2 linked regions of the Geothrix sp. 21YS21S-2 genome follow. The protein of the gene in region 1 binds, or shares a complex with, the protein of each later gene. Links are inferred from orthologs where the notes say so. Each region holds a gene or a part of one and is shown in the gene's direction. Other genes may lie near its edges.

The links. Proteins that work in one complex are often made in the same cells at the same time.
Region 2: pfkA (region 1) and pnp share a complex: the UniProt entries of both Bacillus subtilis proteins name them as parts of the possible RNA degradosome complex. The link is inferred for Geothrix sp. 21YS21S-2 from one-to-one orthologs.

The regions. Positions count from the first base shown.
Region 1 is NZ_CP132910.1:2,506,725-2,509,588, reverse strand. It holds pfkA (6-phosphofructokinase), read left to right. Parts: upstream 1-880; coding sequence 881-1,849; downstream 1,850-2,864. Other genes in the region: RAH40_RS11065 (mannose-1-phosphate guanylyltransferase), read left to right, coding at 1,872-2,864; RAH40_RS11075 (hypothetical protein), read left to right, coding at 549-884; RAH40_RS11080 (hypothetical protein), read left to right, coding at 1-491. UniProt on the Bacillus subtilis protein: Catalyzes the phosphorylation of D-fructose 6-phosphate to fructose 1,6-bisphosphate by ATP, the first committing step of glycolysis.
Region 2 is NZ_CP132910.1:2,994,877-3,000,897, forward strand. What follows is about bases 2,395-5,371. They hold pnp (polyribonucleotide nucleotidyltransferase), read left to right. Parts: upstream 2,395-2,824; coding sequence 2,825-4,918; downstream 4,919-5,371. Other genes in these bases: RAH40_RS13180 (acetyl-CoA carboxylase biotin carboxyl carrier protein subunit), read right to left, coding at 2,395-2,524; gmd (GDP-mannose 4,6-dehydratase), read left to right, coding at 5,165-5,371. Also shown: RAH40_RS13165 (NAD-dependent epimerase/dehydratase family protein), read left to right, coding at 1-244; RAH40_RS13170 (sugar transferase), read left to right, coding at 256-942; RAH40_RS13175 (dihydroorotase), read right to left, coding at 943-2,232; more of RAH40_RS13180, read right to left, coding at 2,297-2,394; more of gmd, read left to right, coding at 5,372-6,021. UniProt on the Bacillus subtilis protein: Involved in mRNA degradation. Catalyzes the phosphorolysis of single-stranded polyribonucleotides processively in the 3'- to 5'-direction. Necessary for competence development in Bacillus subtilis.

The DNA.
Region 1 (2,864 bases):
GGACCCCGGCCATCCCCGACCAGCTCATCCAGATCGCCCACGAGCAGGAGGGCGGGGCTGAACGCGTGATCTCCCAGATGGAAGTCGTCCAGAACAGCTTCGAGGAGATCCAGGTGCTGGCCAAGGACTGCCAGGAGATCCTCACCCGCCTGGTGCCCCCCTCGGACGACCTGACCAACCTCATCGAGAAGATGGAGAGCATCGCCCTCCACGCCGACAACGGCACGTACAACATCCAGGGCGTCTACGACCTGTTCCAGTACCAGGACATCGTCCGCCAGAAGCTGGAGAAGGTGGGCCACCGCCTCATCGACGTCTCCGAGTACATCCTGAAGAACCTCCAGCCCATGGCCCAGGAGACGATCTTCTCCGCGTCGGCCGGGCGGGACATCCTGGACCGCAAGGCCCAGGAGGCCGACATCGTCAAGCCCGAGGCCGACGCCATCATCGCTGAATTCTTCTCGAAGCTGCGGGCAGGCAAGCAGGGGTGATTTCGCCGTGGGACCCTCCTGGGTTATCGTGGAGGGGACGGCCCCGGAGTCAGGCGAATGGTTCGATCCCGAAAATTGATTGTTCTCTTCCTCGGCTGCTTCATCCTGGGTGCCCAGCCCCCCCCTCCGGATCCCGTCCTGAAGGCCCGCGCGGAGCGGGCCCAGGCCCAGGGCGTCGGTGAGGGCGACCTGCCGCCGGTCCCTCGCGGCATCGTGGAACCCCCCCCCCTCCCCCCGCCCGAGACCCATCTCAAGGACACCCGGGGCGCCAAGGCCGGCAAGACCCGCCGCGCCTCCCGGTCCGCCAAGTCCTCAAAATCCTCCAAATCCTCCAAGACGAAAAAACTCCCGGCCAAAGGTGGCCGCAAATCGAGCAGGAAGGTGAAGGGTTGAGAATAGCTGTACTTACTTCTGGTGGGGACGCTCCCGGCATGAATGCCGCCATCCGTGCGGTCGTTCGAACGGCTGATTCCCTGAACATCAACGTCTACGGAATCTGGCGGGGCTTCCAGGGGCTCGTGGAGCAGGACTGGCGGCCTTTGACCTCCCGCAACTGCGCCAATATCCTCCAGCGCGGCGGCACCATCCTCAACACCGCCCGGTGCGAGGCCTGGCACCTGCCCGCCGTGCGCGCCAAGGCCGCCCAGGACCTCCGGGACGCCGGCGTGGACGGCCTGGTGGTCATCGGCGGCGACGGCAGCTTCACCGGCGCCGAGCTCCTCAACCGGGAACACAACATCCCCTGCGCCGGGATTCCCGGCACCATCGACAACGACCTGCCCGGCACCGACCGGACCCTGGGCTTCGACACCGCCCTCAACACGGCGGTCCAGGCCATCGACCGGATCCGCGACACCGCCAGCGCCCACGAGCGCATCTTCCTGGTGGAGGTCATGGGCCGCAGCTCGGGAATGATCGCGGTCAACACCGCCATCGCCTGCGGCGCCGAGGCCGTCCTCTACCCGGAATCGGACAACCAGGGCTACGATGCCCTGGTTTCCCAGCTCAAGGCCGGCTGGCAGCGCGGGAAGCGCTCCAGCATCGTGGTGGTCGCCGAGGGCGACTTCACCGGCGGCGCCTACAAGATCAGCGAGCGCCTCCAGGCCGAGTACAACCTCGACCTGCGGGTCGTGGTGCTGGGCCACATCCAGCGGGGCGGCAGTCCGACGGCCCTGGACCGCATCTGGGGCAGCATGTGGGGCGCCGAGGCCGTGAAACGGCTCGCCGCGGGCGAGACTTCCTTCTATCTTGGTTCGCAGCACGGGGAACTGGTCATCAACCCCTTCTCCCGCATCCGAGATCCCAAACCCAATCCCCCCAAGGAATTGGCCGCGCTGGCAGGCATCCTGGCCCGGTAGCGCCCATCCAGAGGAACCATCCATGACAAAGCCCAAGAACGGCCCGCGCAAGGTCGCGGTCATCATGGCCGGCGGCCGCGGCACGCGCTTCTGGCCCCGGTCCCGGGGCGCCCGCCCCAAGCAGTTCCTGGCCATGGTGGGGGAGGAGACCCTCCTCAACGCCACCGTCAGCCGCATGACCCCCTCCTTCCTCCCCGAGGACATCTACATCGTCACCACCGAGGAACTGGCCGCCGAGACCCGGCGCATGCTGCCCCAGCTCCCGCCCGGCAACGTCCTGGTGGAGCCCGAGGGCCGCAACACCGCGCCCTGTCTGGCCCTGGCCCTGGCCATCATCGAGAGCCGCACCCCCGACGGCGTCATGGTGGTCCTCTCCGCCGACTCCTGGATCGGGGACCAGGACAAGTTCCTGGAGGACATCGACACCGCCGTGGACCACGCCTCCCGCAAGAGGGACCTGGTGGTCTTCGGCATCCGCCCCACCTATCCCGAGACCGGCTACGGCTACATCGAGACCGAGGGCAAGGGCAAGGTCCTGGGCGCCTCGGCCTTCCGCGAGAAGCCCTCCTACGAGAAGGCGGTGGAGTACCTGGAATCCGGCCACCACTTCTGGAACGCCGGCATGTTCGTGTGGACCCTCCAGGACCTGCGCGCCGAACTGACCCGCCACTGCCCCGAGATCCTCGCCCCCCTCGACGAGTGGATGGCCGCCGGCGCCGACGCCGCCAGGCTCGCCGCGGCCTACGGCCGCCTCCCCAAGCTCTCCATCGACTACGCCCTCATGGAGAAGTCCGATCGCGTGGCCGTCGTCCCCGCCCGCTTCCGCTGGTCCGACGTGGGCTCCTGGCCCGCCGTGGTGGAGTTCCACGAACCCGACGCCTCCGGCAACGTCGTCCAGGGCGATGTCATCCTGCTCGAATCCAACAACTGCGCCATCTTCGGGGGCAAGCGCCTCATCGCGGGCTCCGGCCTGGAGAACCTGATCGTCGTGGACGAACCCGACGCCCTCCTCCTC
Region 2 (6,021 bases), 490 kb from region 1 along the record:
GACCGGCATCGAGACCTCCATATTCCAATTGGCCGATCGGGTCCGGGGCATCCTCCCCACGGACCCAGGGATTTCCCACTTTCCCCCAATCCAGGGAGAGCAGGTCAGGTCCATCCTTGATCCCTCTCTCGCAAAAAGGGTAATAGACTGGGAACCGGCCATCGATCTTCAGCATGGTCTGGAGGAGACAGTCGAGTGGTTTTCCGTGCGTGAATCCTCCACACCTTCGATCGGCCAAGCATAACGAGTTTCCTGATGACACCTTCCGATGAAAACAAACTGGCCCTGGCCCTTGAATACCCTAGGCTGAGCGGCGGTACTGCCCCTTCCCTCCCCGAGGAACAGGCGGGCCCCGTCAAGAGCCAGCTGGACCTGATCTACGCCATCGACTGGCTCTCGACACTGGTCCTGTTCATCCTCACCATGCCCGTCCTCCTTGTGAGCCTGCTCTATGTCATGGTGGTGGACCGGGGCAACCCCATCTTCAGCCAGATTCGAATCGGAATGGGTGGAAAGCCCTATCGAATTTTCAAGATCCGTTCCATGCACCACGACCATCACGGCCATGCCCGATTCTGCGCCCACGAGGACGACCGAATCCTGCCAGGAGGTCAATTCCTGCGGAGAACCCGGATCGATGAACTCCCTCAGTTCTGGAACGTGCTCATGGGTAACATGGCCCTGGTAGGCCCCCGGCCCGAGCAGTCAGCCTTCGTCGAGTCCTTCCTCCAGGAGATACCCCGCTATGGTGAGAGGTTCCATGTAAAGCCCGGCATAACGGGCCTTGCCCAGGTTTCCCAGGGCTACGTGGATTCGGTGAACGGCACCAGGATCAAGCTCTCCTACGACCTGATGTTCATCGAGAACCGGACGTTGAGAATGTGGGCCTTCATCGTCCTCAAGACGGTAAAGGTCGTCATCTTTGGTCAGGGCGCCCGCTAGCTAGCCCCATACCTTCGCGCCGCCGACCCAGGTCCCCACGACCTTTCCGGGCAGCGTCCACCCCTTGAAGGGTGTATTGAAGCTCCGGCTCTGCACGAAGGCGCGGTCCACCGTGATCCTGGCTTCCAGGTCAACGAGCGCGAAGTCCGCCGCCGAGCCCGGCCTGAGGCTGCCGAGGCCCTGGCGGTCCAGGTGGAAGGCCGAAGCCGGGCCGCAGGAGAGCAACTCCACGGCGCGCGAGAGCGTGATGACCTTCCTGTCGACGAGGAGCGCCAGCGTGAGCGGAAGCGCGGTCTCCAGGCCGATGATCCCGAACGACGCGTCGCGCAGTTCGCACTCTTTGTCATCCCAGGTGTGGGGCGCATGGTCCGTGGCGATGGCGTCCACCGTGCCATCGGCAAGGGCCTCGAGGATGGCGTCGAGATCGGCCTGGCTGCGCAGGGGCGGGTTCATCTTGAAGTCGGAATCGAAACGCGTCAGCTCGCGGTCCGTGAGCGCGAAATGGTGGGGCGTCACTTCGCAGGTGACCTTCAGCCCGCGGGCCTTGGCCTCGCGCACCAGCCGCAGGGAACCTTTGGTGCTCAGATGGGCCAGGTGGAGATGCCCCCCGGTGTGCTCGGCCAGGACGATGTCCCGGGCGACCATGGCCTCCTCGGCCGCAGCCGGGATGCCCAGGCAGCCCAGGTAGGCGCTCACGGCGCCCTCGTTGATGTAGCCCTTGGCCGCGAGGTTCGTGTCCTCCTCGTGGGCGACGATAGGCATGTCGAGCCAGCCCGTGTACTCCAGTGCCCGCCGCATGATGGCTGCGTTCATCACCGGCAGGCCATCATCGCTGAAGGCGATGCACCCGGACGCCTTGAGGGTCCCGTAGTCCGTGAGTTCCTCGCCCGCAGCGCCCTTGGTGACCGTACCCAGGGGGAAGTACCGGCACAAGCCAGCTTTTCGGGCCCGGGACAGCATCATCTCCGTGATGGCCACCGAGTCGTTCACGGGTTTGGTGTTCGCCATGGCGCACACGGAGGTGAACCCTCCGGCCACGGCCGCCCTGCAGCCGGTCTCGATGTTCTCCTTGGCGGTCTGCCCAGGCTCCCGGAAGTGCACGTGAAGATCCACGAGGCCGGGGACCAGGAGTTGGCCCTTGGCGTCCACCACCTCGGCCCCCTCGATCCGGGGGTCCGCGAGGTTTTCGCCCACAGCCGCCACCTGCCCGTCCACTACCAGCATGGAGGCAGGACCATCCCAATTCTGGGAGGGATCGATAAGACGCGCGTTCTTGACTAGCAGGGACATGGGCGGCTCCAGGAACCCTTCCATCTTACAGGATCGGATCCCCGGGCAAGCTCCGCACCGGTCTTCAGTCCATGTCGGCCAACTCCACCAGTTCGTCATCCTCCTCGGCGAAATCGCCTTCCTCGAGGAGAATGCGCTTGATCTTCCCGGACTCGGGAGCACTTACGTAGAAGGGGGTGTGGCCCGTATCTGTTCCTTCCAGAAGCATTAGTGACTCATCCTCCTCCACTTCCTGGCCTGGGGTGACGAGCACCCCCACGACATAGCCCGGCCACTCCGCCCGGATAATCATGCATGCCTCCGTGGTTCTTCGTGGAAAGTATGGTAATCCCACGGTTCGCGCAAGATTGAGAAGAGAAAAATACTTGAGAAAATTGTCGGCGGGTCTGGGGGTCCCGGCGCGAGCGAGCCCCAGGCAAGCTGTTTTTTCATGCAACCATCTTTAATGGTATTATTGCAATGCCGATCCGTTCGCTCCCGTCGGCAGCGACCTCTGCAGGAAGCCCACCTCCCCCCATCAGTTCCGGCGGAGGGTTTCATGGAGGGATCGCAATCAGGGAGCCACTTTGGGGCCGAGGTCCCAGGAGAATCCATGAACGCCCTTAAATTCAACCCCACCACCGTCAGCATCGACCTGGGCGGCACCCCCATCAGCATCGAGACGGGACGCATCGCCAAGCAGGCCGCTGGCTCCGTCATCGTCCGCCAGGGCGACACGATGGTCCTCGTGGCCGTCTGCGTGGCCGAACCCCGGGAAGGCATCGACTTCTTCCCCTTGACTGTTGACTACCGCGAGCCCGTCTTCTCCGCCGGAAAGATCCCCGGCGGCTTCTTCAAGCGCGAAGGCAAGCAGACCACCAAGGAAACCCTGGTTTCCCGCCTCATCGACCGCCCCCTGCGCCCCCTCTTCGAGGAAGGCTACAACGGCGACACCGTCATCACCGCCCAGGTCATCAGCTTCGACGGCGACCACCAGCCCGACGTCCTGGCCATGGTGGGCGCCTCCGCGGCCCTGATCATCTCCGAGATCCCCTTTGTGAACCCCGTGGGCGGCGTCCGGGTGGGCCGCATCGACGGCGAGTTCATCATCAACCCCACCGTCAGCCAGCGCCCCGACTCCGACCTGGACCTCCTGGTCGCCGGCACCGAGGACGCCCTCGTGATGGTCGAGTGCGGCGCCAAGAGCTTCCAGGAGGCCGAGATGGTCAAGGCCCTGGAGTTCGGGCACGCCGCCATCAAGACCCTCGTGAAGCTCCAGCGCGACCTGCGCGCCAAGGTCGGCAAGACCAAGATGGTTGCCGTCAAGCCCGAGCGCAACGAGGAGGTCTACAAGCTCGTGGCCGCCAAGTTCGCCGAGAAGCTGCTGGCCGCCCTGACCATGAAGGTCAAGATCGAGAGCTACAAGGCCATCGACGCCCTGAAGAAGGAGGCCGTGGCCGAGTTCGCCAAGGAGAAGCCCGAGCTCAAGAAGGACGTCGTCGAGAGCTTCGACACCCTCAAGGAGACCCTCTTCCGCAACGCCATCCTCAAGCAGGGTCTGCGCCTCGACGGCCGCAAGTTCGACCAGATCCGCCCCCTGAACATCGAGGTGGGCGTCCTGCCGGCGGCCCACGGCTCCTGCCTGTTCACCCGCGGCGAGACCCAGGCCCTGGTCACCGCCACCCTGGGCACCGCCGATGACATCCAGCACATCGACGGCATCGAGGAGGAGTACGACAAGCGCTTCTACCTCCACTACAACTTCCCCGGCTACTCCGTGGGCGAGTGCAAGCCCAACCGCGGCCCCGGCCGCCGCGAAATCGGCCACGGCATGCTCGCCGAGCGCTCGATCTTCCAGGTGCTGCCCTCCAAGGAAGAGAACCCCTACACCCTGCGCGTCGTCTCCGAGATCACCGAGAGCAACGGCTCCAGCTCCATGGCGACCATCTGTGGCGGCACCCTGGCGCTCATGGACGCCGGCATCAAGCTCGCGTCCCCCGTTGCGGGCGTCGCCATGGGCCTGGTGAGCGACGGCGAGAAGTTCGTGGTCCTCACCGACATCGCCGGCCAGGAAGACCATTACGGCGACATGGACTTCAAGGTCGCCGGCACCGTCCACGGCATCACCGCCCTCCAGATGGACATCAAGATCGGCGGCATCACCACCGAGATCCTCACCAAGGCCCTCGACCAGGCCAAGCAGGGCCGTCTTGAGCTCCTCAAGTCCATGGGCACCGTCCTGGCCGCCCCCCGCACCGAGTATGCAGGCAACGCGCCCCAGATGCACACGATCCAGCTCCCCAAGGAGAAGATCCGCGACGTCATCGGCAAGGGCGGCGCCGTCATCCGCAACATCATCGAGGTGAGCGGCTGCCAGGTGAACATCGACGACGACGGCTCCTGCCAGGTCGCCGGTCCCACCAAGGAGAAGCTGGCCGTGGCCCTGAAGATGATCGGAGACCTCATCCAGACCGCAGAAGTGGGCCAGACCTACCTAGGCCGAGTGGCCAAGGTGGTCGAATTCGGCGCCTTCGTGACGATCCTCCCCGGTCTCGACGGCCTTCTCCACGTTTCCGAGATGGCGCCCCACCGGGTGAAGAACCCCGCCGACGAGGTCAGCGAGGGCCAGGAAATCATGGTCAAGTGCATCGCGGTCGACGCCAATGGCAAGATCAAGCTGAGCAGGAAGGCACTCCTGAGCGAGTAGCCCCCGACCATGGGCAGGAAGATCCTCATAACCTGCGTCCCTGAAGTTGAAGGTCGCCGACGGGTCCGGCTTCCGTGGGACGTCGGTCGTGAGGTCTTCCGTTCCTGGGAGGGGCTTGGCCGGCAAAACCGGTGCGCGGGGCAAACGCTGTCGTCGACCGATAATCTAGAATAGAAACCAAGGAAACCGGGATGGCTCCCAGTCAAACGGAGCCGGGTTCCGGAGCCCGCTTGAAATGGAGGATGCATGCCGACTGCCCTGATAACAGGCCTCACTGGCCAGGACGGAAGCTACCTTGCCGAACTGCTGCTCGCCAAGGGCTATGAAGTCCATGGGATCATTCGCCGATCCTCGTCCTTTAATACGGGGCGCATCGATCACCTCTACGTCGACCCGCACCAGAACCCCCGGCTCCACCTCCATTACGGGGACCTGTGCGACGGAGGCGGGCTCAGAAAGATCCTGGACCTAGTTCAGCCCGACGAAGTGTACAACCTTGGCGCCCAGAGCCATGTGAAGGTCAGTTTCGACCAGCCCGAGTATACGGTCGACACCGTCGCCCTGGGGACCCTCCGCCTCCTGGAGGCAATCCGGTGCCACCAGGATTCCAACGGTCGCAAGGTCAAGATCTACCAGGCCGGCTCGAGCGAGATGTTCGGCAGCGCCAAACCCCGGCAGAGCGAAGACACGCCCTTCCAGCCACGGTCCCCCTATTCCTGTGCCAAGGCATACTCGCATTACCAGATGATCAACCACCGGGAAAGCTATGGGATGTTCTGCACCAACGGCATCCTGTTCAATCACGAAAGCCCCCGGCGGGGCGAAACCTTCGTGACCCGCAAGATCACGCGCGCGGCCACCCGCATCAAACTGGGGCTGCAGGACAAGCTGTTCCTGGGCAACCTGGAAGCGAAGCGCGACTGGGGATTCGCAGGCGACTATGTCGAGGCCATGTGGAAGATGCTCCAGCTCGACGAGCCCGGCGACTTCGTCATCGCCACCGGGACCTCCATTTCCATCCGCGACTTCCTCCTGCTGGTGTTCGAGCACCTCGAACTTGACTGGAGGCAATATGTGGAAATCGACCCCCGCTATTTCCGGCC